Regions from separate parts of the Paenarthrobacter sp. NyZ202 genome, predicted to be linked through region 1. Evidence: predicted binding sites of a transcription regulator. Region 1 holds the regulator's gene; the other holds the start of a gene.

The links. Region 1 encodes Rex, which represses fermentation and respiration genes when NADH is low (regulators of the CRP and FNR family bind a similar motif). Its sites were predicted from a motif close to CTTGTGAANNNNTTCACAAG; they were not measured.
Positions count from the first base shown of each region.
Region 2: a site for Rex is predicted at 10,418-10,437, ahead of ACPFL9_RS03730 (queuosine precursor transporter). Genes of this name have one in related genera too.

Region 1 is NZ_CP187556.1:3,523,223-3,537,825, forward strand. It holds gene ACPFL9_RS16310 (Hsp70 family protein) at 1-1,696, opposite strand, end outside; gene ccsB (c-type cytochrome biogenesis protein CcsB) at 1,854-2,921, opposite strand; gene resB (cytochrome c biogenesis protein ResB) at 2,921-4,630, opposite strand; gene ACPFL9_RS16325 (cytochrome c biogenesis CcdA family protein) at 4,630-5,385, opposite strand; gene ACPFL9_RS16330 (TlpA family protein disulfide reductase) at 5,392-5,997, opposite strand; gene ACPFL9_RS16335 (histidine phosphatase family protein) at 6,007-6,672, opposite strand; gene ACPFL9_RS16340 (YceI family protein) at 6,872-7,423, shown strand; gene ACPFL9_RS16345 (hypothetical protein) at 7,604-8,317, shown strand; gene ACPFL9_RS16350 (hypothetical protein) at 8,602-9,414, shown strand; gene ACPFL9_RS16355 (redox-sensing transcriptional repressor Rex) at 9,447-10,154, opposite strand; gene ACPFL9_RS16360 (glutaredoxin family protein) at 10,228-10,482, opposite strand; gene ACPFL9_RS16365 (HAD family hydrolase) at 10,583-11,398, shown strand; partial or broken gene ACPFL9_RS16370 (IS110 family transposase) at 11,616-12,880, shown strand; gene ACPFL9_RS16375 (DUF559 domain-containing protein) at 13,042-14,019, shown strand; gene ACPFL9_RS16380 (30S ribosomal protein bS22) at 14,187-14,285, opposite strand; gene ACPFL9_RS16385 (helix-turn-helix domain-containing protein) at 14,459-14,603, opposite strand, start outside.
Region 2 is NZ_CP187556.1:759,559-774,161, reverse strand. It holds gene ACPFL9_RS03780 (thiamine pyrophosphate-dependent enzyme) at 1-278, opposite strand, end outside; gene ACPFL9_RS03775 (MFS transporter) at 275-1,609, opposite strand; gene ACPFL9_RS03770 (PucR family transcriptional regulator) at 1,772-2,944, shown strand; gene ACPFL9_RS03765 (MFS transporter) at 3,101-4,450, shown strand; gene ACPFL9_RS03760 (RidA family protein) at 4,447-4,869, shown strand; gene ACPFL9_RS03755 (RraA family protein) at 4,866-5,474, shown strand; gene ACPFL9_RS03750 (NUDIX hydrolase family protein) at 5,541-6,080, shown strand; gene ACPFL9_RS03745 (DUF6707 family protein) at 6,156-7,223, shown strand; gene ACPFL9_RS03740 (SRPBCC family protein) at 7,296-8,003, shown strand; gene tgt (tRNA guanosine(34) transglycosylase Tgt) at 8,064-9,371, shown strand; gene ACPFL9_RS03730 (queuosine precursor transporter) at 9,468-10,175, opposite strand; gene ACPFL9_RS03725 (TetR family transcriptional regulator) at 10,490-11,152, shown strand; gene ACPFL9_RS03720 (TIGR01777 family oxidoreductase) at 11,146-12,048, shown strand; gene ACPFL9_RS03715 (hypothetical protein) at 12,045-12,476, shown strand; gene ACPFL9_RS03710 (methyltransferase family protein) at 12,545-13,036, opposite strand; gene ACPFL9_RS03705 (MFS transporter) at 13,372-14,603, shown strand, end outside.

The DNA.
Region 1 (14,603 bases):
CGCCGGCAGCCGTACCTGTACCGGAGCCCGCGGACCCCGCCCCGGAACCTGAGGTACCTTGCCGGGTAGGGGTTTGGGGCCGGGTGGCGCCCGTCCGCGCCGCTCCGCTGCGCGCGCTGGCCTCCAATCCCGACGCCGGCCGTCCGGTCGCCGGGACAGAGTCCGTCCCACCGGCGGGTGCTTGGGCGGCTTGCTGGCCGCCTGCAGGAGTGCCGCCGTCGCGAATGACATCCGCAGCCTGCGCCCCGAACACCGACGCCAGCAAGCCGCTTCCGTCCGGGCTCTGCGCGGCCGTGGCAGTGGCCACCGTCAGGACCGTGGCGGCCGCCGCAGCCGCGGCCGTCATCTTCACCCGTGACCGCGGCGCGTGCCGTCCGGCAGCCGGGTGGGTCCGGTGGCCCGGGGCGTGCGCCCGGGCAAAAAGGTGCTGCGCGGTGCCCCCTACCGGGAACTCCGATCGCTTTGTTTCCTGTGTTCCGCGGGCCTGTACAGCCGCAGCGACCGGACCAGCCGCCGTCGGGCTTTCCTCCTGACTGGAGGCGGCACCAAGGCCCAGGGCGCCGGCCACCGCTGCCGCGGCACCGAGGCAGATGGAAGACTTGGGATCGGCGTCGACGGCGATCGGCCGGCCCAGCCCTGCCGAGATCAGTTCCGCCACGAGCGGGATGCGCGAGGAGCCGCCGATCAACAGCACGGCACTCAGGTCCTCAGGTGCCAGCCCCATGCGCTCCAGGCTTCCCTCAAGGGCCTCCACGGTGCTGCGGACCGGTGCCTCGATCAGGTCCTCGAACTCGGACCGCACAATACGGATGGACTGCTGCGTCCCCGGCAGAGACACTGAGATGGTTGCTTCATTGTCTGCGGAGAGCGCTTCCTTGGCCTCACGGCATTCACGGCGCAGCCTGGACAACCCGGCCAATGTTTCCGGCGCTTCGGGGTCAAGCGCGGCCACTGTCCCGCCCAGGTAATCAACCACATGACGCACAACGGCGGCGTCGAAGTCGGCGCCGCCCAGGGTTTCGATGCCGTCCGGATCGCCAAGAAGCCGGAAATCGCCGGCCGCCACCTTGCGAAGGATCGCGGTGTCGAACGTCCCGCCGCCCAGGTCGTAGACCGCGATCGTGCTGCCGTCCTCCACACGCGTCTGGGAAGCGTAGTGCAGGGCGGCGGCCTCGGGTTCGCTGATCAGGGTGACTTCCGGGAGGCCGGCTTGCGCAAGGGCCTCGCGCACCACGGCGGTGCGGTGTCCGCCCCAGGACGCAGGATGGGTCAGGACGAGGGCGGACGCCGGACCACCCTCGCGCTCCTCCGCCCGGTTCACCACCCAGCGGGCCATGTGGGCGAAAACCTCTTCCGGAGCCAGCCACGAATCCCCTGCCGCGATGGGTACGGAGTCGCCGATGCGGCGCTTGAACTCGCGCACCATCCGTGCGGGGTCATCAAGGCCCCGGCGCTCGGCGGCCTCGCCCACCAGGACCCGACCGTCCTCTGCGAAATACACTACCGAGGGCACGGCATTGCTGTGCAGTCCCAAGGGCAGGATGGCGGGCCTTGGAGCGGCACCTGAGGCGGAGGGCTCCGTTGGTCCAACCCGTTCAACGGGCTTCATCAAGGCTGCTGCGGTGAAACTTGTCCCGACGTCAATGGCGAGAACGTAGCTCATGGTTACCTCGAAAAAGAACACGGCATAGCGCATGCGGTCTTCATCACAAGCGGGTTCCCAACAAGTTAGCACTTGCCTTGGGCGCGCAAAAGGCTCAATTACTGAATCGGCCGACGCCGGTCAGGGCGGCATGACGGGCCAGCCTGGCCCGGTCCGGACAGAAGCCCTGTTCAGGGCCGGGATGCGCGGCTCAGAGGCCGGAGTAGGAGTGCAGTCCGTTGAAGACCGTGTTCACCAGCGTGAAGTTGATGATGACGCAGGCGTAGCCCACAATGGACAGCCATGCCGCACGGGTTCCGGTCCAACCACGGGTGGCGCGGGCGTGGAGGTAGCCGGCGTAGACCACCCAGATCACGAACGTCCACACTTCCTTGGGGTCCCAGCCCCAGAAACGGCCCCAGGCTTTCTCTGCCCAGATGGCGCCGAACATCAGCGTAAAGGTCCAACCGACGAACGCCACCGTGTTGATCCGGTAGGAGAGGTTCTCCAGGCTGAGCGCGCTGGGCACGAGCCGCATGAAGCCCAGGGTGTCGGCGCGGCCGGCGGCCAGGTTCTTCTGCCGGTAGGACTGCACAAGCTGCAGCGCGGACATGGCGAACGTCAGCGTGAACAGCGCCGAAGCCAGGACAGCGATCGAGACGTGGATGATGAGCCAGTAGCTCTGGAGCGCAGGAACCAGATGGCCCACGGGGGTCCAGAACGCCACCGAGGCGGCCACCAGCATGATGATGGCCAAGCCAACGATGAACGTGCCCAGGAATCGCAGGTCGCGGCGGATCAAGGCGATCAGGAACACTGCCACAGCCACAAAGGCGCCCGTGGTGAGGAACTCGTACATGTTGCCCCAGGGCACGCGGCCGGCGCCCAGGGCACGGGTCACCACGCCGGCGCCATGGATCAGCACGCCCAGGACAGTCAGCGCCACACCCACGCGGGCAGGCACGCGGCGCTCGGCCGCGTACTTCATGTCGCCTGCCGCCGTGGATTCCTCCAAGGAGATGCCCGACGCCGGACGCCCGGCCCGGTCAGCCGGCCCGCCGTCGTCGTGAGTTCCGGCTGTTGCACCGGCGCTGCCGGCCGCCACGGCCACCTTCGTGGCAGCCGACGAGGCGGCCGCCTTCAGGTCCACTGCCCGCAGGGTCTTGCTGCTCCTGGCCAGGTCCCACGCAAAGGCGATGAAGGCCACGGTGTACGTTCCGGCCGCGAGCAGCATGAACAGCTCGCTGTACTGGCCCAGGGTTTCGTTGATGACGGGCATTACTGGTCCTTCGAGGTTGTGGAAGAGACTGTATTGGAGGCATTGGTGGTATCGGTGGAAACCTGCCACTCACGGGCAAAGAGCTCACGCAGTGCTGCGGCTTCACCGGTGAGGCGGTGGTCTTCACCGCGCGCCAGGAGGCCGTACTCCACCATGGTGCGGCCGTCCTGGTGGGTTCCGGTGCGGACCCAGACGCGGCGGCGGCCGATGTAGAGCGAAGTCACCAGGCCGGCCACTGCAAGCAGGCCGAAAATCAGGGCATAAAGCTGGCCCGGGTTGTGGTGGATGTCCACGCCCACGTACTTCTTGACCCCGTCAAAGGTGATGCTTCCCTTGCCGTCGGGCAGGTCTTTGGTCATGCCCGGTGCCAGCGTAATGCCCCCGGCTTCCAGGTCCCGCCCGTTGAGTTGCTGGAGATCGGAGACATCGAGTTCGAAGACGTTCTGCGGCACACCCTTGTCCAGGCCCAGATCCCCGTAGTAGGAGTTCAGGCTTAGCTGCGGGTTGAACAATTCCGGGCTCGCGCTGAAGGACACGCCGTCGTCCGTGACATAGGCCGTGGGAAGGAAGAAGCCCACAAAGCCCAGCTGCTCGGGCCGGCCGTCCGGAACCTTGATCACCACGGACGAGTAGTAGTTGTCGCCCTGCAGCTTGGCAACCACCGGGCCCTGGAAGGCAACGTTTCCGCTGCCGTCACGGACCGTCACCACGGGGGCGTAGCCATTACCGGTCAGGTAGACACTGGTACCGCCCAGGCTCACGGGCTCGTTGACCTTGAGGACTTCCTTCTGCTCCGGTGCGTCCGGGGAATCCTTGGTGGTCACATCAGCGGTGAAGTCGATGGGCTGGCCGATCTTGCCCGCCGATTCGCGGTCGAACTGTGCCTCGAACTTATCCAGCCGGATGGAGTAGGGCTGCAGCCAGCTGCTCTGGAAGTTGGTGCCTGGAGTGAATTGGTCGTAGCCCACCAGGGTATTGACGAACGTGTCGCCCTCAACCAGGATGCGCTGGCCGCTGTAGCCGAAGAGGCCGCCAATGGCCACGGAGACCAGCACGCCGATCAGGGAGGTGTGGAAGACCAGGTTTCCAACTTCCTTCATGAATCCCCGCTCGGCACCCAGGTTCGGCAGGTCGCCGTCGGCGTCCCTTACCTCAACGCGGTAGCCGCGCTTCCTGAGCAGCCCGGCGGCGTCATGGATGGCCTTCGACGCCGGGATCCCGGCGTCGGCGGGCAGCACCAGGGTGCCGTACTCCGGAAGCCGGGACAGGCGCTTGGGCGTGCGGGGCGGCTGCGACTTCATCGCCTTGTAGTGGGCGATCGCACGCGGCGTGACACAGCCGATCAGCGAGATGAACAGCAGGAGGTAGATGGCCGAGAACCACGCCGAAGAATAGACGTCGTACAACTGGAGCGCATCCAGGAGTTCGCCGTAAGACGGATTGTCCTTGATGTACTGCGTCACCACCGACGGGTTGGCAGGCCGCTGCGGGAAGAGCGAACCGGGGACCGCAGCGATGGCAAGGAGAAGCAGCAGGAACAGCGCAGTGCGCATGCTGGTCAGCTGCGTCCAGGCCCAGCGGATCATGCCCTTGACACCGAGCGCGGGCAGGGCGGCGTCGGACTTGGCCTGCTGGAGCTTGTCCCCACCCTCGGACGGGGCTTCGCCGGCGGTTGGCGATTTCTTCTTGGCTTTCACGGACTCGCTCATCAGATCGGCAACTTCACGTCGGTTTGGAACCAGTACTGCAACTCGGTCACCCACATGCCCCACACACCGGTGGCCATCAGGATGCCGAGCAAAACCAAAATGCCTCCGCCGGTCCGCTGGATTGCCAGGCGGTGCTTCCGGAAGAAGGCCATCACACCCATGCCGCGGCGGACCGCCAAGGCGATCAGCAGGAACGGGATGCCCAGGCCAAGGCTGTAGATGAACGCCAGCAGGGCGCCTTTGGCCGCCGACGAACCGCCGGAGAGGCTGAGCAGCTGCACGGCGGAGTAGGTGGGACCGATGCAGGGCGCCCAGCCGAGCCCGAACGTCAGCCCCAGCAGGGGCGCACCCCACAGGCCGGCCGGCGGCTTCGCGTGGATCTTCGCATCGCGCTGCAACCACGAGAACCCACCCATGAACACCACGCCCATCAGAATCACCAAGAGGCCCAGAATCTGGGTGATCCACGCGTTCTGGCGGCCGGTCACGAGTGTCCCCAGCTGGCCGAACGCGCCGCCCAGCAGGACAAAGATCACCGAGAAGCCCAGGACGAACAGGCCGATTCCGGCCAGCATGCGGCCGCGCCGCTGGCGCTGGAGGTCGACGCCGGTCAGTCCTGTCACGTAGCCCAGGTAGCCCGGGACGAGCGGCAGCACACAGGGCGACAGGAACGAGACAAGCCCGGCCAGCAGCGCCACGGGCACGGCCAGGAGCAAGGACCCGTTGAGGATCGTCTCGGCGAAGGGACTGTTCATGGTTGGCTACTCGGCTGCCGCGGTGGTGATGAGCGCTTTCAAAGTGCTCTTCTCGATCTCGCCGAGCACGCGGGATGCCACCCTGCCCTCCTTGTCCAGGACCAGCGTGGTGGGCACGGCGCCTGGAGGCACGATCCCGGACACGGAGAGCAACACGGCTCCGTCCTGGTCATTGAAGCTGGGGTAGGTGATGTTGAAGGTCTTGTCGAAAGCTTCTGCCGTGGCTTTCTCGTCCCGGAGGTTCACGCCGAAGAACTGCACGCCCTGGTCCTTGAACTCCTGGTGGAGGGCCTCCAGCTGAGGGGCTTCGACACGGCAGGGCGCACACGCGGCGAACCAGAAATTCAGCACGGTGACTTTGCCGACGATGTCTTCCGGCTTGACGGAGGAGCCGTTGAACAGGGTGCCTTGGAGCTGCACGGGGGCGCTGCGGTCGGCCTTGGCGAACTCGGTCACGGAGCCATCGCCGGCCACGTAGTTCTTGTTGTCGCCGGCGCGTGCCTGGTCGGCCAGGGAGTCCTTTTGGGCACAGGCGGACAGACCCATGGTGAGCCCTGCAAGGAGTACTCCGCCGGCAGACAGGACACCGCGGCGGGAGGGGTTGTTATCCATGATTCGCTTTCACGCTCCGGGGGTGCTGGCGGCACCGGGAAGCAGGACGGCAGCCGGCTCGCTGTAGTCGACGCGGACGATCCTGCCGCGATCATCCAGGACCAGTGACGTCAAGGACGTCAGGGTGCACTCGCGTTTGCGGGGATCATGCGCAAGCCTGCGCCCCTCGGCCGTGAGGCGCGTGGTCCAGATGGGCAACTGGTGGCTGACCATGATGGCCTCGGCCCCGTCTCCCCCTGCTTCGATCGCTGCGAGCCTGGCATCCTCCACCGCGGCCAGCATTCGCGCGGCCTGGTCTTTGTAGGCTTCTCCCCACGATGGCCGCATGGGGTTCCGGAAGTAGAACCAGTGCTTGGGCTTCAGGAATTCACTGCGGGTGGGGTGCAGCCCCTCGAAGTGGTTCTCGGCCTCGATGATGCGGGGCTCGGTGTGGATTTCAAGCCCCAGGGCTTCGGCCGTAGGCATAGCGGTTTCCTGCGCGCGCGTCAGGGGCGACGCCACGAGATGGACGATATTGGACCCTTGGCGGGCTCGTTCGGCGAAGTGGTTGGCGAGCATGCGGGCCATCTCCCGACCCCGCTCGGAGAGGTGGAACTCGGGCAGCCGGCCATACAGGACGCCATCGGGATTATGAACCTCGCCATGGCGAAGCAGATGGACAGTTGCTTGGGGCATGTTTACCAGTTTCTCAAAGATACGTAGCGATCTGAAATCTTCTACCGAGAGTAGAACTCAAAGATTTCCCAAAAAGTTCCGTCACGTTGGAATAAAAGATGCATATGCATGTTTATACTGGATACGAACCTCGGTTGACGCTTCAAGTAATCACCCGGGGTAGCACCGGAACCTTCCACTAAGAGGAGCAACAAGCATGATGACCCTTCCCGCCAACGTCACCACCGGCACCTGGACCCTGGACAACTCGCACAGCGAAATCGCCTTCACCGTGCGCCACGCCGGCATCAGCAAGGTCCGTGGCCAGTTCAAGGAAGCCGAGGCAACCCTCGAGGTCGGCGAGACCCTCACCGACTCCAAGGTCACCGCCTCCATCCAGACCGCCAGCTTCGACTCCGGAGACGCCAACCGTGACGGCCACGTCAAGGGCGAGGACTTCTTCGACGTGGAGAAGTTCCCGGAGATCACCTTCGTCTCCCGCCACGTCAAGGCAAACGGCGACGGCTTCGACCTTGTGGGCGATCTCACCATCAAGGGTGTCACCAAGGAAGTTGCCATCGAGACCGAATTCAATGGCGTGGCCGTGGACCCCTTCGGCAACACCCGCGCCGGCGTCTCCGGCGAAACCACCATTAGCCGCAAGGAGTTCGGCCTTACCTGGAACGCCGTCCTCGAGGCCGGCGGCGTGCTGGTCAGCGACAAGGTTGTCATCAATCTCGAACTCGCCTTCATCGCACCGGCTGCTGCCTGAGTTCCCGGCAACCCCTGCCTGAACGGCGCCCCTTTTGGCTTCGGCCCGGGGCGCCGTTCTGCTTTAAGCCGGCTTTGGCTGGCGGCTCTCCCGGGTGCACCGGTCCGGCCCCGCGCAAGTTGCCTCCAGTACCCGCCGGATTGCCTATGTTTACTGCACCCTGCGGTCTAAAGTGATGCCATGAGTACCCCGGATGAAACACCACAGCCACAGCAGCCCGGCGCCCAGCCTCCGCAGCCCGGCAATGTTCCGCCTGCGGGTTACCAGCCCCCGCAAGGCTACCAACCGCCCCAGGGCTACCAGCCCCCGTCCCCGCCCGGCCAGCACCAGCAACCGGGTGCCTACAACCAGCCCGGCCAGCAGGGTGGCGGGTACCAGCAACCTGGCCAGTCCGGCGGCTTCCATTTTGAAATGCCCACGGACGGTCCCAGGAACTTCAACGATGTCCTGCCGCAGGGAGGCTTCTCCGGGCTCTTCAAGACCCAGGGACTTCCCACGGAACTGAAGGTCTCCTACTTCATCTGGGTGATCTCGGGGCTTCTCGGCCTGTTGTTCGGGTTGATCGGATTCTTCGCCCTCATTGCTGCCTTCGCCTTCGCGCCAGGGCTCGCCGCAATCGGCCTGGTCCTGCTCCTCATCAGCCTCGCCGTGGCTGTGGCGCAGGTAATCCTGGCCATGAAAATGAAGGAAGGAAAGGAATGGGCCCGTTTGGCCCTGACCGTCATCGCAGGAATCTCCCTGCTCCTTGCCATCTTCGGTGCGGCCAACCTCGGCGCAGCAGGCTCCGGACTGGGCAGCAACCTGTTCGGCTTCCTCGTCAGCGCCGTGGCCGTCGTCCTCATGTGGCTGCCCAACTCGCAGCTGTGGTTCAAGGCGGTCAAGGGCACCGCCTGAACTATTCGACGGCAGGTGCGCTGCCGCCGTCGTGCATTCATCCGCATGCGTGGTTCGCACCGAAACAGTGCCGGGAGCCGCGGCTGGTCCACTGGACCGGCCGCGGCTTTCATCATCAAGGAGTACGCCCGCGTGATGATTTGCGGTGCTCAGGGGCGAAATCCAGCGTGTGATTCTCCCCCGCGCCGGACCGTGGAGGTACGGTGGAACCAGAACCACGCTGGGGGCAGGGTTTTGCTTTTCCCGGCAGAGGTACCAGCAGTCCACCCAAGCAAAGGAATGCCATGAGCAACCCTCCATACCCGCCGTCCAACCCCGGCGATTCCCAGCCTGAGCAGCAGGGCTCCCAGCCGTCCACTCCCCAGTATGGACAGACGCCCCAGTACGGACAGCAGGCACCGCAGTCCGGACAGCCTTCGGCTCCCCAGTACGGGCAGCAGGCGCCCCAGTATGGGCAACAGGCCCCGCAGTACGGACAGCAATCGCCCCAGTACGGGCAACAGGCTCCGCAGTACGGACAGCAATCGCCGTATGGCCAGCAGTCCTCCCCCTACGGCCAGCAGGCGCCCCAGTACGGCCAGGACACCAACTGGCCCAGCCAGCAGCCCGGGCCCAGCAGTGTTCCCCAGTTGGTCAACACCGCTTTCTGGATGATCATTGCCGCCGGCGTCCTCTCCGCCATCAGCTCCTTGGTCCTGGCCTTCTCCGGCGCGCAGCCGATGATTGACCTGATGGTTGCCGAGGCCGAACGGCAGGGACAGGAATTCCCGCCGGAGGCCTTCGAGGGCATGCAGGGCCTCTTTGCCGTCAGCGGCGTCATCGGAGCCATCATCTCCCTGGGTCTTTACGCACTGGTCGCCTTCCCGGTCCGCAAGGGCAAGAACTGGGCCCGCATCCTGGGCACCGTCTTCGCTGCGATTTCCGTCTTCGGCCTGACCAGCGTGTTTACCCTCGGTCCCACCTACGGCTTCCTCCAGCTGGTGGTGATCCTGCTGGGAGTTGCGGCCATTGTCCTGCTGTACCTGCCGGCGTCGGCTCCGTACTTCCGGAAGCAGCAAGCGTTCGGCAACCCGTACCAGAACCCCTACGGCCGCTAAAGAATCACGCACAGGGCGCGGACCCGGTAAAGCTACACAGCTTGGCCCGGTGTCTGCGCCCTTTGTGCGTGGTAAGCCAGGATCTGGAGTTCGGTGGCCATATCCACCTTGCGGAGATTCACGTGGGGCGGAACCTGGAGGAGGACCGGGGCGAAACTGAGGATGCTGCGGATGCCGGCAGCGATGACCCGGTCGCATACTTCCTGCGCCACCGTGGCCGGCAGTGCCAGGACCACCATGTTGGTATGGGTGCGTTCCAGGACGCGTTCCAGTTCAGCGGAGTCGCTCACGCGCAGCCACCCTACCTCGTTGCCGATCACCATGGGGTCGGCGTCAAAGATTGCAACAACGTCAAAGCCACGGGATTCGAACCCCCCGTACCGCGCCAGCGCCTTGCCCAGGTTTCCGGCGCCGACGATCGCCACTTTCCAGTCATGGGTCAGTCCGAGCGCGGCGGCAATATGGCGGCTCAGGTATTGGACCTCATAGCCCACGCCCCGGGTCCCGTAGGAGCCCACGTAGGAGAGGTCCTTCCTGAGCGTCGATGAACTGACGCCGGATGCCTCGGCCAGCGCCTCCGAGGAGACACGCTCCACGCCCTCGGCCAGCAACGAATTGAGCGCGCGCAAATAGAGGGTCATCCGGGCCACGGCCGCGGGCGGGATCTGCTTTGCCGCAGGTTCGTTGTCTCCGGTTGTAGCTCCCGGGGACGGTTCCAGCGCAGTCACGGTGTTCTCCATTGCGTCGCTTGTTGTTCCACTCTATGGCTCATTGCCGGGCTCAACCAAAGCGGCCGCATGCAACCTAGCAGGCTCAGGCTTCCATGACTTTCCTGATGGTGCGCTCCAACCGTTGCTCGTCGATCTTCCAGAAGTCGCGCTGCACGCCGTTGACCAAAACCACCGGGATCTCCTCGGCGAACCGGTCCCGGAGGTCGGGGTCGCCGTCGATCCCGCGCTCGGTCCATTCGATCCCCAAGGCGGCCGTAACACGCCCGACGGCGGCACGCGCCTCAGTGCACAGGTGGCAGTCAGCTTTGGTGAGGAGAACGATGTCGGGAGCAGCCATGACTCCACATTAACCCCGTCTCCTCTCTCACATCCCACCCCCGGTATCGCCTTCTGTGTGCCCTCAGCGCAGGACACCGGCAATTGACTAGACTCGAGGCATGCCCGAGGAGAAGAACGCCGCTGTCGCCGCGACTGCCCGAGCACAGTTGCACACCGGCGAAGCTGCCTTCTTCGACGTCGACAATACGTTGATGAAGGGCGCCAGCCTCTTCCACGTTGCGCGCAAAATGTACGAACGCAAGGCTTTCACGCTGTCACAGGCGGCGGGGTTTGCCTGGAAGCAATTCAAGTTTGTCCTGCGGGGCGAGAACATGGACGATGTCCACGCGGTTCGCGATTCCGCCTTGACGCTCGCGGCAGGGATCACGGTCGATGACATCAAGGCCCTTGGCGAAGAGGTCTACGACGAGATGATCGAGTCCAGGATTTGGCCGGGCACCAAAGCCTTGGCGGAGCAACATCTTCGGGTGGGCCGGCCGGTATGGCTGGTGACGGCAACGCCCATCGAAGTTGCCACGGTCATCTCCACCAGGCTGGGTTTGACCGGCGCTCTGGGAACGGTGGGCGAGATCGAAGGTGGCATGTACACCGGGCGGCTCGTCGGCGACATCCTGCACGGCCCCGCCAAAGCCGTCGCGGTCCAACTGGTGGCTGAGCAGGAAGGTCTGGATCTGGACCACTGCTGGGCTTACAGCGACTCCGCCAACGACATCCCCCTCCTCACCATGGTGGGCCACCCCGTCGTCATTAACCCCGACTCACGCCTGCGCAGGCACGCCCGGGAGAACAACTGGCCTGTGTATGACTTCCGTTCAGGTCGCCGGGCGGCAACCCTCGGCCTCAAGGCCGCTACAGTCGGCGGGGCCATCTACGGCTTATGGCGGGGATTCAGCCGCTTCCGCACCCCGCGCTGACCCTCTCTCACCAAAACCCCCACCCACCCCAACCCTCGTTACCTTTTTCGTAGCCCGTTTCCTGGTGCAGGATGTGGGTGTGCTGGCCTGCTGGTCCCGGCATGATTTCAATCCTCTGTCGATCGATGATCTTGAGAGTGTTGTCACCGGGATTGGCAGGTGCCGGGGAGATCGCTAATAGGGGCAGGACAGTTCGGGAACGTCGTGCGTAACGTGGATGCCGGGCCCTGACACCGCGGACAGGCCAGCACAGGCAGCTGACTACGACCGGAGGTGCCGAGGGTGATCGAGAATCATGAAATTGCTGACGTGTTCGTCGGGCTGGATGTTGGCAAAGGCGTCCATCACGCCGTTGCGTTGGACCAGGCCGGGAAGAAACTGCTGGATAAGGCCCTGCCCAATGACGAAGCAAAGATCCGGGAAATCCTTGCCGGGTTGGAGGGCAAGGGACGGGTCCTGTTGGTGGTGGACCAGCCCGCAACGATCGGGGCGTTGCCGGTAGCGGTTGCCCAGGCTGCCGGTGTCCTGATCGGGTATCTGCCGGGGCTGGCAATGCGGCGGATCGCGGACCTGCATCCCGGAGAAGCGAAGACCGACGCGCGGGACGCGTTCATTATCGCTGAGGCGGCCAGGACCATGCCTCACGCCCTGCGCTCGGTCCGGTTGGCCGATGAACAACTCGCGGAATTGAGCATGCTCTGCGGCTTCGATGATGATCTGGCCAAGCAGGCTACGGCTACTTCGAACCGGATCCGCGGGTTGTTGAACCAGATCCACCCTGCTCTGGAACGGGTGTTGGGACCCTACATGGCCCATCCTGCAGTGCTGGACCTGCTGCGGATCTGGCCGACCCCTGAAGCGCTCCGTCACGCCGGCCGGCGCCGGATCGGGAACCGGCTGACCAAACTCGCCCCACGGCTGGGCGAACGCCTGGCAGATGAGATCATCGATGCCCTGGACCAGCAAACAGTTGTTGTCGTGGGCACGAACGCTGCGACCATCGTCCTGCCGCAGCTCGCGGCGATGCTCTCCGGGCTTCATAAATCCCGGATGACCGTCTACGCCCAGGTTGAAGCCCTTGTGGAGGCCCACCCTCTTCACCGGGTCCTGATGTCGCTGCCGGCCGTGGGCATCAGGACCGCTGCACGAATCCTCACCGAAGTCGCCGGGAAAGATTTCCCTACCGCCGCGCACCTGGCCTCATACGCCGGTCTGGCACCGGTGACCTGGCGCTCGGGATCCTCCATCCGGGGCGAGCACGCTTCCAGAAAAGGCAACAAAGTCCTCAAACGCACTCTGTTCCTCTCCGCCTTCGCCGCCCTCCACGACCCACCCTCCCGGGCCTACTACGAACGCAAACGCGCCGAAGGCAAACGCCACAACCAGGCCATCATCGCCCTCGCACGACGACGCTGCGACACCCTCTACGCCATGCTCCGCGACAGCACCCTCTACCAACCAAAACACCCATCAACAGCTTGACGAAAAACATAGGGGCACTCTCACCAAAACCCCCACCAGCGCCGACCCTCTCTCACCAAAACCCCCACCAGCGCCGCCCCTCTCTCACCCCTTCATGGTTGGCGGCAGCAGCCTGTGGATAACTTCTGCACGCATCGGCCTTCCTGGGAAACAATGCCGGTATGCAAAAACCGTCGCCCCTTCCTACCCTGCTGACTTCTGCTCCCTTCACCCTCAAAGAGGCGCGAGCTGCGGGCCTGGAACAAAGGCAGCTCAGGAAAGAGGCCACTATCGAGGGTGTCAGTCAAGGGATCTATCGTCCCGCCGACTGGGACTTCAACCTGGCGGCTGCGGCACGGTCGCTCTCTGCCGCGAGTCCTGGTGCTTGGATATCCCATGTAACTGCTGCCCGACTTCATGGCCTCTGGCTTCCTCCTTGGCTTGCCGATTCCAATGAACTGCACCTCAGCAAGCCGCGAAGTCTGCCGTCCGTCCGAAGACGTGGCATCATCGGACACACGCTGGTCCTGGACAAGTCCGAGATCGAGTTCACGCAGGGCATGTGGATGAGCACCCGCTCCAGGACATGGCTGGACTTGGCACGCCAACTGCCGTTGAAGGACCTTGTCTGCATCGGCGATCAGCTCATTCGGGTCCCACGACCGGAATTTGAGGGCCGGAGCGTCCCCTTCGCCTCAATCCCCGAATTACGAACCATGGTGTCCCGGCACAAGAATCTCCAGGGAGTGGTCCGCGCGCGGGAAGCGTTGAACCTTCTGCGCGTCGGTGCCGACTCGGCGCCGGAGTCCATGCTCCGTCTCGCCATGCTCCGTCTCGCCATGCTCGACGCCGGACTTGCCGAACCCGAGTTGCAGATACGCCTCCGCGATGACGACCCTTTCTCTCCGTCAGCGGACCTTGGCTTCCGTGCCCGGCGCCTGGCAATTCAGTACGACGGCGGCCATCACCTCGAGGAGGAACAGTACTTCAGCGATCGACGGCGGGACAAAGCCTTTGCGGCGGCCGGTTGGACGGTTCTCATCTTTGGAAAAGAGGATCTGGCAGATGGGTTTGCAAAGGCAATCTCGAAAATCAAGAAGGCCCTGAGGAACAGCTGGATCGACCCAGCCGTCGCGTCGGGATTCCGCGACGATCGGTGAGAGAGCGTCTCGACAAACCGCACCATCGGTGAGAGAGCGTCCCGACAAACCGCACGATCGGTGAGAGAGCGTCCCGACAAACCGGACGATCGGTGAGAGAGCGTCCCGGGTGCAAAAATGCCCGCCGCCTGGACAGGCAACGGGCATTCACGCTTGGCGAAGTATCTCTACTTCTTATTGCGGCGCTGGTGGCGGGTCTTGCGAAGCAGCTTACGGTGCTTCTTCTTGGCCATACGCTTGCGGCGCTTCTTGATAACTGAACCCACGAAAGTTCCTTACAAACTAGATGAAGGTCCTGTCTGTTGGAACGGATCCGCGGACTAAGCAGCAGACAGTACAACTGACAGATTCTTACAATGACGTAAAACGTTCCTTAACAGGGTACCGCTTCAAAGAGGCACCCTGTGACCACGGCCCACGGAGCGGGCCATGGGAGGCCTCAGGCGGTCTCCGTCTGCCCGTCCACCACGGCACCTTTGAGGTACTGGGCCACGGCCTCTTCCGGAACCCGGAAGGAACGGCCAAACCTGACGGCGGGCATTTCCCCTGAGTGGACCAGGCGGTACACGGTCATTTTGGAAACA
Region 2 (14,603 bases), 1.7 Mb from region 1:
GGCGTGGCGTCCTGGTGCGCGGTGTGGACGGCGATGAAGGCGTTGGCGGCACCCGGTCCACGGGTCACCATGGCAACTCCGGGAAGCTCGGTCAGACGGCCCTCCGCGAGGGCCATGAATCCTGCGCCGCCTTCCTGCCGGGCCACCACGTTGGTGATCGGCGAGCCGTGCAGGCCATCCAGGACATCAAGGAAACTCTCCCCGGGAACGGTGTACACACGTTTGATTCCGGCCCGTTCGAGTTGGCCCACAATGAGGTGGCCGGCGGTGGTGCTCAATGCTTCATTCCTTCTTCTTTGATGGACAGGCCCGGGAGGAACAGGCCGGACAACGCGGTCAGCGCCGAGACCACGAGCAAGATGATGGCGCCGGGCCAGTAGGAGTTGCCAGTGGCCGCGACCAGCGCGGTGGCGATCAGCGGAACGAAACCGGAGATGACGCCCGCGGTGTTGGACGTGATGGCGACGCCGGTGTAGCGCACCTTGGTGGCGAAGAGGGCAGTCAGTGCCGTGCCGGACACCGCGTACGGAATGGAGAGGACGGCCACGCCGATCATCATGCCGATGACCACAAGGAACGGGTTGCGGCTGTCGATGGCCAGGAAGACGGGAACCGCAATGGCAGCCGAAGCCACGCCACCCCAGAGGATGACCTTGCTGGCACCGAATTTCTCGCCCAAACGGCCGGCCCAGATGAGGGCGCCGATCTCCAGGGCAGCGGCCACGAGGCTGCCGAGCAGCAGGAGCTCAGAGGGCAGCTTGAGGACCTTGGTGCCGTAGAACACCACAAAGCTGGTGATGAGGTAGAAGCCGCCGATACCCAGGAGGGCCGAGCACATGCCCACCAGGATTTGGCGCCAGCTGTTCTTCAGCACTCCGCGGATGGGGGCGTGCTCGGTTTCGCCGGATTCCATGAGGGCCTCGAACTCGGGTGATTCACTGAGCTTGCTGCGGATCCACAGGGAGACGGCCAGCAGGGGGATGGCGGCGATGAACGGGATACGCCAGCCCCAGGCGTCAAAGTTGGTCTGCCCCACCAGGTAGAGCATGCCGAAGAAGCCGCCGGAGGACAGGATGGTGCCGATTGGGGAACCGACCTGCGGGAGCGCGGCATAGCGCGCACGCTTTGCCACGGGAGCATTCTCGACGGCGATAATCACCGCGCCGCTCCACTCACCGCCCACGGCAAGGCCTTGGATGATGCGCAGGAGTACCAGGAGAACCGGAGCGGCCATGCCGATGCTCATGTAGTTGGGCAGGAGGCCGATCATGCCGGTGACAATGCCGATCCCGACGATGGTGACCATCAGGATCTTCTTGCGGCCCACCTTGTCTCCCAAGGCACCGAAGATGAAGCCACCTATGGGGCGGGCAACGAAGCCCACAGCCAAAGTGGCGAAGGAACCCATGGCGGCGACGAACGGATCCTGCGAGACGAAGAACTGGGCGTTGAACACCAAGGCAGCAGCCGTGGTGAAAAGGAAGAAGTCGTACCATTCCAGCGCCGTGCCAACCAGGGCGGCCAAAGCCACCTTCTTGGTGACGCTTTCGTCGATGACGCGATCTGCCGAGGGGCTGACGCCCGTGGCTCCGCTGACGGTGCTTGCCATTGATGCTCCAAAAGTGCGAACGGACCGGATATTGGGATCCGGGACGATGGTGTGGATAGCTTGTGAGGGGGTTCACTCCACAGTGACTTATTCCATAGTGCCAGTAGTTTTTCCCAAAATAACTAGCGATACATCACGCAAACAGGGCGTTAGAATGTGTGAATGCACAATGTCGAGACCTCGGGGCACAACGTTCGCTGGAGTGCGCTGGTGGAACAGCTGGAAGGCCGCCTGGACGGGCTGGCGCGCGCGTTCACCACCCGTGTCCGGGAAATCCCCGAGTACGGCGAAAGCCAAGTTACCGTCCAGGAGATCACCGAGACGGCACGCGAAACCTTCCGGCGCCTGATCCGTGGACTCAAGGGCGGGGATCCCACCAGCCAGGACGGACTGCTGGACTTCGCTTCCGACCTGGGGTCCAAGCGCGCACGGGCCGGCATTCCTCCGGAATCGCTGACCTCCGCTGTTCGGCTGGACTTCAGCATCCTGTGGGCCGAGTTGCTGGAAATCGCGAAGCCCGAGGACGCCATGCTGCTCGCTTCCAGGGTGGACCAGGTTTGGAAGGTAGTTGACGAATTCGCCACCCGGACCCACACCAGCTACCTCACCGAACGGGTGCGCATGGCCCAGGAAGAGTCCAGCATCCAGCGCGAGTTCATCGCCAGACTCTTCAACCAGAGCACGCCGTCACTGGAAACTTCGGCCCAAGTTGCCTCCGCGCTGGGCCTCAATCCGGACTCACGCTTCGCCCTGGTGGCGGCCAGTGGTGAGCCCGGAGCGCAGCTGCGGTCCGCCGTCACCCACGCCGGCACGGCACGGCCCCGGCTGTTCCTTCACGAATCCGGCGGCAACACCTACGTCTTCTGGCCGCTTCCGTCGGTCCGAACCCGCGGCGCCGCATCCAACAACACCCTTCCAGCCGCACTCTCGACAGTCCCCTGCGGCTACGTATCAGAGGTCCTCGGACTGCGCGCCTTGCCCGCGGCGGCCCGGACAGCCGAAACGCTCGCCGCTTTGCTCCGTCCCCGCGACGCCGGTCCGCTCTCGGCCGATGCAGCCTGGGCCAGATTGGCCCGGCAAAACCTCCAGGACGCAGGGCTGGACCTCGCCGCGGAACTGGAGGAAGCCCTCGCCGAGTGCAAGGGCGGCGAGCGCGAGCGTCTTCTGGAAACTGTGCGAAACTACCTGACCACCGGCAATGTCACTCTGACCTCGGAGCAGTTGTTCTGCCACCGCAACACCATCCTCAACCGGCTCAACCGCTTCCAGGAACTGACCGGGATCGACCTGGCCGTTCCCGTGCAGGCAGCGCGCCTGGTGGTTGCCTGGGCCTAGTTCGGGTCACGGGCAAGGGCACGGGCGATGTGTGTTTTCACATTCCGTATCGCCTTTTGCTGGGATTTATGCCATTGAAGCTGTGATCGGCAACACAGAATAGTTGTAGCTACCTTGCAACGGACACTCGTCCCCGCACCCCATCCGGAGATTCTGATGGCCCAAACGGTAGATACCGATTCCGCATCCACAGCCAGGCTCGACCTGACGAAAATGCGCAAAATTGCCCTCGCCAGCGTTATTGGCACCACCGTCGAGTGGTACGACCTTTTCGTGTTCGGAACGGCGTCCGCACTCGTCTTCAACAAGATCTTCTTCCCCAGCTTCGATCCCATCGTGGGCACCATGCTCGCCTTCGGAACCTTTGCCTCGGCGTACATCGCCCGCATGGTCGGCGCCATAATTTTCGGGCACTTCGGCGACCGCCTGGGCCGCAAATCCATGTTGCTCGTCTCGCTGCTGACCATGGGCGCAGCCACGTTCGCGATCGGCCTGCTGCCCGACTACCAGAGCATCGGCATCATGGCGCCACTCCTGCTCCTCCTGCTCCGTGTCATCCAGGGATTGGCCCTTGGCGGCGAATGGGGCGGCGCCGTGCTCATGACTGTGGAGCACGCCCCCGCCAACCGCCGTGGCTTCTTTGGCTCGTTGGTCCAGGTTGGCGTCCCGGCCGGCACCCTCATTGCCAACGTCGCGTTCCTCATCGTGGCTTCCAGCATGAGCACCGACGCCCTGCACTCCTGGGGCTGGCGCATCCCGTTCCTGGCCTCCGTGCTGCTGGTGGCCGTGGGCATCTACATCCGCTTGAACATTGAGGAGACCCCATCCTTCCAGGCCGTCAAGACCGCCGGCGCCAAGGCAAAGATGCCGTTCGCCTCGCTCATGGCCAAGTACTGGAAGCAGGTTGTCCTGGGCGGCGTCGCCACCCTTTCCACAGGCAGCACCTTCACGCTCCTGGTGGCGTCCGGCGTCGCCTACGGCAAGAAAGAACTGGGTCACTCGGAAAGCCTCATGCTCTGGGTTGTCCTGGCCGCCTGCGCGCTCTGCTTCGTCCTGATCCCGTTCTTCGGCAAGCTCTCCGACAAGCACGGCCGCAAGCCCATCATCTACGCAGGCGTTGCCGCTGAAGCCGTACTCGCTTTCCCGATGTTCTGGCTCATGGACACCAAGTCCGTGGCGCTCCTGTTCGTCGCCTACCTCGCCATGATGACGGCCTTCGCTGCCAACTACGGCCCCATCGCCACCTTCCTGGCAGAGCTCTTCGGGTCCAAGGTCCGCTACTCCGGCCTTTCCGTGGCCTACATGCTGTCCGGCCTGCTGGGCAGCGCCGCCACCCCGTTCATCACCACGTGGCTGCTGGGACTGACCGGCCAGAGCTCCTCGATCGCCTGGTACATCATGGCGGCAGCCATCCTGTCCCTTGTGGCCCTGTTTGTCCTGACCGAAACGCGCCACGGCAACATCGACGCCGTCGATGTTGCACCGGCTGAAGCGGCAGCGAAGTGAACGCAACCCCCATCGTGCGCCTGGCCGGCATCCCCGGCCAGGCGCCCGCCGTCGGCCCTTTCCCGCCAGCGGTCATTGCCAACGGTTTCGTGTTCACCTCCGGCCAGATCCCCGCCATCACCGGACTTAACGATCAACCCGGGACTTTTGAAGGCCAGGTCCGCCAAACCATCGACAACCTGGCCGGAGTCCTGGAGGCGGCCGGGTCCAGCTTGCAGCACGTGGTCAAGGTCAACACGTACCTGACCAGCGAGGAGCAATTGGAGGACTACAACCGCGTGTACGTCGAGTACTTCGGCGCGGCCAAACCGGCGCGAACCACCGTGTGCGTCAGTCTGTGGGGCGTGTCGCTGGAGATCGAGTGCGTTGCCGTCCTGGCCGGAACCGCCTCGACCGGAACCACAGGGGCCGCGCAGTGATCCGGGCGCTCCTTGAGGACCTAACAAGGGTCAGCTACCCCACGATCGGCCACTTCCTGGAAGATGGCTTTGTTGACCCGGCCATTCAATCCCTCCTGCCCAACGTCAAGGTCGCCGGGCCCGCTGTCACGGTGCGGATCGCCGACCATGACGCGATAGCCATGAACCGCGCCCTCCTGGCGCTGCACCCCGGCGACGTCCTGGTGGTGGACATGCTCGGCGACCACCGCCATGCGCCAGTTGGTGCCGTCACTGCAGCCACGGCGATCGCCCAAGGCGCAGCCGCCGTCCTGATCGACGGCATGGCAACGGACCTGCTGGAACTGCGGCAGGCCGGGCTGCCCGTCTTCGCGCGTGGTACCACCTGCCTCACCACCAAGCGCGCGTACAGTACTGGCTCCGCCGTCAATGTGCCGGTTCACTGCGGCGGCATTGCAGTGAACCCCGGCGATTTGGTCCTCGGGGATGACAACGGCTTGATCATCCTGGAGCCGCACGCAGCCCGGAACGTCATGGGTCAAGCCCTTGCCTCGGATGCGGCCGAACCCGCGATCCTGGCCAGGATCGCGGCCGGCGAACCGCTCCACACGGTCCTGGCCCTGTAACTCCGCCACCCGTAACCCCGCTGTGGCACCAACGGACTTCGGCCGGGGATGCGGTAGAACTTAACCATGAGCGTACGTACACCCGACCCATATCCCGGCTGGCTTTCCGACGAGGACCTTTTCGAGGCGCGAGGGCGCCTTCCCATGGTCTACGTGGAGGCTGTTCCCGTCCGCCTGGATCCCCTCGGGTACGTCAATGAAGTCGGCTCCCTGCTGCAGGGCGACGCCGACGGCAACATGGTCCGCTACCTCGTCTCCGGCCGCGTCCTCTACCGCGAAACCATCCGGGCAGCACTCCTGCGGCACATGGAAAAGGACCTCGGTCCCCTGGCTTTCCCCCAGCTGCCCATCAGCCCGGTCCCGTTCACGGTGGCCGAATACTTCCCGGCCCCGTCCCAGACCGGCTTCACCGATGACCGCCAGCACGCTGTCTCGCTGGTGTTCATCATCCCGGTCACAGGTGAATGCGAGCCCCGCCAGGACGCACTGGAACTGACCTGGATGACTCCGCAGGAAGTCCTCAGCGAAGACGTTCAGCAGGAATTCGAAGGCGGCCGCGGCAACCTCGTGCGGCAGGCCTTGGCCTACTCGGGCATCGTCGTCTAGGGCGGGTCCCGGCGCCTGCCGCGGCCGGACTTTGTAGACTGGACGGCGGACCGCAAGAGAACCAAAGGACTTCCGATGACTCACAGCCCAGCCTCAGAGCAGTACCGCGAGAAGCAGGCTGGGGACCTGCAACCGGGAGACTTTGTGTACCCGCCGGGCGACGGTCCTGCCCGGGAAATCCGCAGCGTCGAGACCCAGCACGATGACTACGGTGTCGCTGCGCTGCTGCTGGTCACAACGTTCGACGGCGGTTCGGTGCGGATCGCTGCGGGCTCCAGTGTGCCGGTTGGCAGCGGAGTCCCGGGCAGCGGCGTCGGGTCCGGTTCCGGCGACAGCACAGGCACCAGTGCCGGCGACTCCGGCGACAGCGCCGGTGCCGCCTCCGGCGGCGGGGCCGAAGGCGGCCCCACCGAAGACCCCTCGCTCAGCACCCCGGCGGAAACGGACCAAGAGGCGCCCGCCGCTCCCGCCGTCGTCGTACCTCCACGCCCGGAAACGCCGCCAGTGGCCACCGGACCGGGTCCGGAAGAACTGGCCCTCATCCCCGAGCCGCACGGTACTCCGGAGTCAGTGGTGGTGGCCGCCGCAGCCGGACACAAGGGCAAGAACGGTGTTCAGGTACTGGCCGACCGGCTGGCCAAAGGCATCAACACCAAGTCGGGAAGCTGCCTCCGGGATCTCAGCGACCTGGCCTTCGACCTGTGCGTGGTGTTGCGGGATCCGGACAAGGCGCTTGAAGTGGCCGATCTCCTGAACGTCCTGCCCTTCGACGGGAACCTTGACCGCTGGGCGTCGATTGAACGCGCCCTGGCGCTGTCCAGCTTCATCTGCCGCGAATCCGGACAAACGGACCGGGCGGCTGTGTACGAAAAACTCCTGCGGGCTCCCGAATCGCAGGAAGAGGACCCGTTCAAGGCCCGTATCAATGCCAGGGTCCGGCAGCGCGCCCTCAACGAACCCAACCTTTACGACAAGGAGATCTTCCGCGCGATCGACAACGGCAACCGCGAAGCCGAACGTGAATGGCGGTTCCTGCGGCTCGAAGCGCTGCTGTTCCTCCGCGCGCACGGCGGCTCCAAAACCCTCGCCGGAGACGAACTGACACGCCGGATCGCCAACGAACTCGAGTCGGTCCGCGCTTAGGGCCGCCGGACCGCCCGGCACGGGAAGATCAAGCCCTGTTTTATGTGCCCGAACGGCGGTAGATTCTGGGCCATGACGAACAATCTGAGCGTTGTGATTAATGCCGACGCGCAGCAGGTTTGGACAATGCTGCGTGAACCGTCGCTCGTGGCCCAATGGCATGGTTGGGAAGCCGATGACCTCGCCGACGAAATCAAACAGATCTACTTCAACACCGATGTAGTGGAAGGACCTGACCACACCAGCCTCACCGTCAACGGCGGCGACATCTTTGAGCTGCATCCCGTGTCCGGCGGCACCGAAGTCAAGGTGACCAGGGCCGCGCTGGACCACAATTCCGAGTGGGCGGAGTGGGATGAAGACATCACGCAGGGATGGCTTACCTTCCTCCACCAGCTTCGGTTTGCCTTGGAGCGGCATCCGCACGGTAAGCGCCGGACGCACTTCCTGTCAGTCTCAGGTGACGGCTCAGCCATAGAAAAGCTGAGGCTTGGCGACCTTCCTCCCGTAGGCGAGGAGTATTCGCTCACCCTGAAAACCGGCGAGAAGATCTCCGGCAAGGTCTGGTTCAAGAGCCGGCACCAGGTCGGCCTGACCGTGCACAGCTACGCCGCGCACGGCGACGGGCTGCTGATCGTCGCAGAACAGTTGCCGATTCCGGACAAAAGGCCCGACGGCGGCGCGATAGTGATTGCCTCGACGTACGAGCTCGGGGCCCACACGTTCAACGACATCCGTGCCTCCTGGGACAAGTGGAAGGAAGCGAACTACAGCTCCTGAGACGGCGCCCATCGGACCTCCGGCAGGGTGACCTTCGGTAAAGCTGGCACACTTGGTAGCGTGCCAGCTTCCGCTTCTTTGCCTTCGCCTGATTCAACCACCGCGCCCTCTGTGGCCACGGCCGGATTTTCCTTCGAGGTGGGCCGGCGCCTGACGGAAACGTGCCCGCCGTCGTCCTCGCTTGTGGAGGCGAACGGGGGCGGGTTCCTGGGCCGCACCGGAACCATCACCACGCCGCACGGAACCATCCAGACGCCGGCGTTCATCGCCGTCGGGACCAAAGCCACCGTCAAAGCCGTGCTCCCGGAGTCCGTCGCCGAACTTGGTGCACAAGCTGTGCTGGCCAACGCCTACCACCTCTACCTCCAGCCCGGGCCCGAAATCCTCGACGCCGCAGGTGGGCTCGGCGCCTTCATGAACTGGCCCGGCCCGACCTTCACGGACTCCGGCGGGTTCCAGGTAATGAGCTTGGGCTCCGGGTTCAAGAAGGTGATCGACATGAAGAACGTCGACACGTCCGGGCCCGACGACGCCGTCGCCCCGGGGAAGGAACGGCTGGCGCACATCGATGACGACGGGGTCTGGTTCAAGTCCCACCTCAACGGCGACAAGCACCGTTTCTCCCCCGAGATCTCCATGCAGGTCCAGCACCAGATCGGGGCGGACATCATGTTCGCGTTCGACGAGCTGACTACCCTGCAGAACTCCCGCGCCTACCAGGAAGAGTCGCTGGAGCGGACGCGGCTCTGGGCGTTGCGCTGCTTGGAGGAGCATTTCTCGTTGACTGAGTCCCGGGCAGGCAAGCCGTACCAGGCCCTGTTCGGGGTGATCCAGGGCGCCCAGTACGAGGACCTGCGGCGCAAGGCATGCCGCGATCTTGGCGCGATGCCCTTCGACGGGTACGGCATCGGTGGGGCGTTGGAGAAGGAGAACCTCGGGACGATTGTCCGCTGGTGCAACGAGGAACTGCCCGAGGACAAGCCCCGCCACCTGCTGGGCATCTCCGAACCGGACGACATCTTTACCGCCATCGAGAACGGGGCCGATACCTTCGACTGCGTCTCCCCCACCCGCGTGGCCCGGAACTCCGCGTTCTACACGCCGTCCGGCCGGTTCAACCTGTCCGGTGCACGGTACAAGAAGGACTTCGGGCCACTCCAGGAAGGCTGCGACTGCTACGCCTGCGCCAACTACTCGCGCGCCTACATCCACCACCTGTTCAAGGCCAAGGAGATGCTCTCCGCAACCCTGATCTCAATCCACAACGAGCGCTTCGTGGTGAAGATGGTGGACGACGCCCGCTTGGCCATTGAATCCGGGGATTTCTTCGAGTTCAAGGCCGAGACGCTGGGGCGGTACTACTCCTAGCTTTCCTTGGTGCCGGTGCCGGGTTCGCGGGAAACGTTCGACGGCGTTGGGAAGCTTCCAGCTACCCCGCGCCTTTCCAGCGAACCCGGCGAAAGGCTAGGCCGCGATTGCGCCGTAGCTCGGCTCACGCTTCTTGATCCAGCCCACCACCAGCACGGTAATGGGCACGAAGATGAACTCAACCGCGGTCTTGTACAGGAAGCCCACCAGGACGTAATTGATGAACGAGCCGACGTCGGAGATGCCGATCACCGACGCCGCGATGCTGCAGAAGATCAGGGTATCGACGAACTCGCCCACCACGGAGGAGCCCATGAGCCTGGCCCACAGGGTCTTTTCTCCCGTGCGCTCCTTCATCTTGACCAGGATCCAGGAGTTGATGGTCTGGCCTGCGAGGAACGCCAGCAGGGACGCCAGGACGATTTGCGGGACGGGCCCGAGCGCGCCCTCGATGGCTGCCTGTTTGGCGGTTCCGTAGTCGTCATCGAAGCCGGGGAGGATGATGATCACCCAGTAGCAGAGCGACGCGAAGACACTCAGGGCGAACGAGGTGATGATGGCTTTGCGGGCCACCTTGAAACCGTAGACCTCGCTCATGACGTCGCCCAGGATGTAGGCCAGCGGGAAAAGAAAGAAACCGCCGTCGGTGATGATGGGCCCGAGCACCACGCCTTTGGAAGCGCCGATGTTGGAGAGGATCAGCACCACGGCCATGACCGCGAGCATGATGCCGAAGTAGGGGGAGCCGATGGACGCAAAACGCGGTGCGGGCTTGCTCAAAGTACTGCCGGAAGGCGAGGGCATGGGTCATCCGTTTCGTAGTGGTTCGCGCAGGCGCTCTGCAACTCGCGGCGCCCCGCTGTATTAGCACTGGGGTAGTGGGGGCATCCTGCCCGGCACCAGCTACATTGTCCCACCCTCCGCACCCTCTCTCACCTTCCGCCCGGTTTCCCGCCACCCTCTCTCACCTTCCGCCCGGTTTCCCGCCACCCTCTCTCACCTTCCGCCCGGTTTCCCGCCACCCTCTCTCACCCAAACCCCCACCCTATTTGAACGCGTTCAAAACTTGTGCCACACTCATTCTTGAACACGTTCAAGAATCTGCCGAAGGAACCAACATGGCCACCAAGAGCGAACAAACACGGCAAGTCGTAGCCGACGTCGCACTGAAGATGTTCCGCGAGATCGGCTTCGAGAAGACCACCATGCGGGCCATCGCCCAAGAAGCCGGGGTCTCGGTGGGCAACGCCTACTACTACTTCGCTTCGAAGGACGAGCTGGTCCACGAGCTCTATCTCCAGGTGCAGGACGAGCATGCTGTCGCCGCGGCCGCGGCCCTTCACAACGTGCAGGATCTCACCGGCCGGCTCAAGGCCGTGCTGCACACGGGCATCGACGTCATGACCCCGTACCACGAGTTCGGTTCCGACTTCATCGCGACGGCGATCCGGCCGTCGTCGCCCGTTAATCCGTTCGGCGAGGCGTCCACCGCCGCACGTGACGCTTCGCTCGCGATCTTCCGTTCCGCCGTCGACGGTTCCTCCCCCGCCGTCGCCAGGAAACTCCGGGCAGACCTGCCGGAACTGTTGTGGCTGGCGTACATGGGAATCGCGCTGTTCTGGGTTTACGACGCGTCCGAGGGCCAGCGCCGCACCCGCAAGCTCATCGACGGCGCGGCGCCGCTGGTTGCGCGCGGGCTGTCATTGGCAAAGATCCCAGGCGTCAGCAAGGTGTTCGACGACGTCCTGGGAGTGGTCCGCAGCGTGAAGGCCGAATCGTGACACCCACGGTGGTGGTCGCGGGAGCGTCGGGCTTCATCGGACGGTACTTCCGGAGGCGGTTCGCCGCGGAGGGCTGGCAGGTCCGCACCATCGGGCGGGACACTTCGGCTGACGCCCAATGGAACGACGACGGCGGCATCGCCAAGGCGCTTAACGGCGCCGAACTGCTGGTAAACCTCGCCGGACGAACGGTCAACTGCCGATACAACGAGCGGAACCGTCGGGAGATCCTTGACTCGCGGGTACAGACGACGCGATCGTTGGGGGTCGCACTCTCCCGTTGTGATGAACCGCAACGCACGTGGATCAATGCGAGCACCGGGACCATTTACCGTCACGCGGAGGACCGGCCGCAGTCAGAAATCGCTGGCGAGTTGGGTAGCGGATTCTCCGTCTCCGTGGCCCGCGCGTGGGAGGACGAACTGGCGGCGGCCTCGACTCCGTTGACCCGGCAAATTCCTCTGCGGATCGCCATTGTCCTCGGCAGGGACGGAGGAGTCATGGGTCCCTTCCGGAACCTGGCGCGGCTCGGGCTGGGCGGGCACATGGGCCGCGGGACGCAGAAGTTCAGCTGGATTCATGTGGAGGACTTGTTTCATTCGGTTCTGTTCCTTCACGAGCGGCCCGAGCTGTCCGGGCCAGTCAATGCGGCGTCGCCATATGCTGTGGACAACCGTGAACTGATGTCCTTGGTCCGGCGGAGCCTCGGTGTGCCGTTCGGAGTTCCAACACCGGCGTGGCTGTTGGGGATGGGCGCCGTCATCATCCGCACGGAGACCGAACTGGTCCTGAAGAGCCGATGGGTCGAGCCAAGGAAGCTGGTGGAGGCCGGCTTCGCGTTTCAGTATCCCGCTCTTGCCGACGCCCTCAACGCGATCAGCAGATCCAGCCGATGATGACCGACCCGAGTGATGAGTATGCTCCGGCAGAGTTGAACACGCCGCAGTACCGCCCCCTGCACCGGGTGGTTCTCAATGGCAAGAGCCTGGCCCTGGGTGTCCTGGTTGCGTACCTGGTCTTCAGCTCGTTGTTGGCCGTGCAGGCTCCCGACTGGGCTCTGATCTTCTTTGTTTACGCCGCGATCCCCGTGGCATTCATCGGCACGGCCGTAGGAGCTTTACTGGGATTGGCCATGGGCCGCGTGCGCAACCAATGGCTTCACGTGGCTGCGTTTTTCGCGACCGGGGCTCTCATCTGCCTACCCTTCGGCGGTTTCTCGAGTTGGGGCGCAACCTTGTTTAGCCTGTCCATTGCGCTGGCAGCAGGGATCGGCCGGCTATCGGTCTGGCGACTCGTCCGCATCACGCAACGCTCTCTCACCTAAGCGCCCCCTCAGCCGAACGCTCTCTCACCAAAGCGCCCCCTCAGCCGAACGCTCTCTCACCGTCCATCTCAAGGTTCGTGGCGCCGTGGGATTCCGACGTAACGCGGCACCTCCCTCACGTACTCGACGTAGGGCTGCCCAAACTCTTTCTGAAGTGCCCTTTCTTCCCAGAGGGTGCCAAGATGTTCCACCAGCATGCCCGCCGGCAGAGTCACCAGAGCCCACGGCGAACCCCTGAATGCCGCTACACCGGCATGGATCATCCACCAGCCCAAGTACATAGGATGACGGCTCAGGGCATAGGGGCCGCTGGTCACAAGTTCTTCAGGGCGGCCCAAGGCAAAGGTCCCCACGGTGTGGCGTCGTCGTTCCACAACCGCCCAGACTGTAACTCCCGTGCCGGTCAGCAGCAAGATCGTCCCCACGACTTTGCGAGTGCCACGAACTGGTGTGATCGGCGTCGGCAATACCCGGTCGAGGACCCCGTCGAGGACGAGTCCGAGCACTTGACCAGGTGGAAGCGGTATTCCGCCTGCTTCCTGTTTCAGGATGAGAACCACCCGCCGAAGTGTGCCCATGCCATGAACATTAATCCCGTCCCAGCCTGAAGGCCACGGCCTGCACGCACGGAGTGAGAGAGCATCCGCCCAAAACCGGCGATCCCTGAGAGAGCGTCCGGCGGGGGAAACCTAAGGAAGTGTTAGGAAATCCCCTCCCGCGTTGGCTGTGCCGTGCATCACCCATAGTTTGGAATACGTCCTCTTCACCCCCAAGAGGGCCTTTCTAAGTCACGAAGAGCCATGCGCAAGGACGCCATGAGCACGAGCTTCATGGACAGAACGAACTCATGAAAGACACGGCTGCCACGTGCGCAGCCGGCCAGGAAGGTTCATTGATGAGCACCCAACAAGCTGCGCCCCTCAGCGAGGCGGCCCAAACACGCAAGGCCGTGAGCAATATCCTCAAGGGCTCCGCGGGCAACCTCGTGGAGTGGTTCGATGTCTACGTCTACACGGCGTTTGCTGCATACTTCCAGTCACACTTCTTTAATTCGTCGGACGATCTGCAGGCGGGCCTCGAAGCGATGGCCGTGTTCTCGACGTCGTTCCTCGCCCGTCCAGTCGGCAGCTGGTTCTTCGGCCGCTACGCAGACCGCAAGGGCCGTAAGGCCGCGCTGACGCTAAGTGTCACCATGATGTCCGCGGGCTCATTCTGCATTGCGATCCTCCCCACGCAGGACGTCATCGGCTTGTGGTCCATGATCTTGCTGGTGTTCATCCGCGTGCTGCAGGGATTCTCCGTCGGCGGTGAGTACGGAACCAGCGCCACCTACATGTCCGAAGCCGCAACGGCGAAGCGCCGCGGTTTCTTCTCCAGCTTCCAGTACGTGACGCTGGTGGGTGGCCAGATGTTGGCTCTCCTCGTCCTCGTGATCCTGCAGAACACCATGACCAAAGAAGCCCTCACCGAGTGGGGCTGGCGCATTCCGTTCGCGATCGGCGGCGTCGCTGCCTTGGTTGTCCTCTGGCTCCGCCGTTCCATGGAGGAAACCGTCTCGGCCGACCAGATCCGCGCGGCCCACATCAAGGTGGAAGGCGAAGCCCAGCCGGGCACCATGAAGCTCCTCTTCACCAAGCACTGGAAGCCATTGCTCATCTGCATCGGCATCACGCTCGGTGGCACGGTGGCGTTCTACACGTACACCAACTTCATCCTGAAGTTCATGAACGATACCTCCGGCATCGCCAAGACCGACACCTCTGTGATCAACTTCTGGGCACTGTTCATCTTCATGCTGCTGCAGCCGGTGTATGGCATGATCTCGGACAAAATCGGCCGAAAGCCCCTGCTGGTGTGGTTCGGCGTCACAGGTGTCCTGTTCACGTGGCCGCTGCTGTCCACCTTGGCCGGCACGCAGGACCCCTTCATGGCGTTCCTCCTGATGATGGGCGGCCTGCTCATGGTTGGCGGCTACACGTCCATCAACGCCTTGGTGAAGGCCGAGCTCTTTCCGGCATCGATCCGGGCCCTGGGCGTGGGCCTGGGCTACGCAATTGCCAACTCGCTGTTCGGCGGCACCGTTCCGTTGATCGGCGCAGCACTGCAGAAGTCCGGCCAGGAAAACCT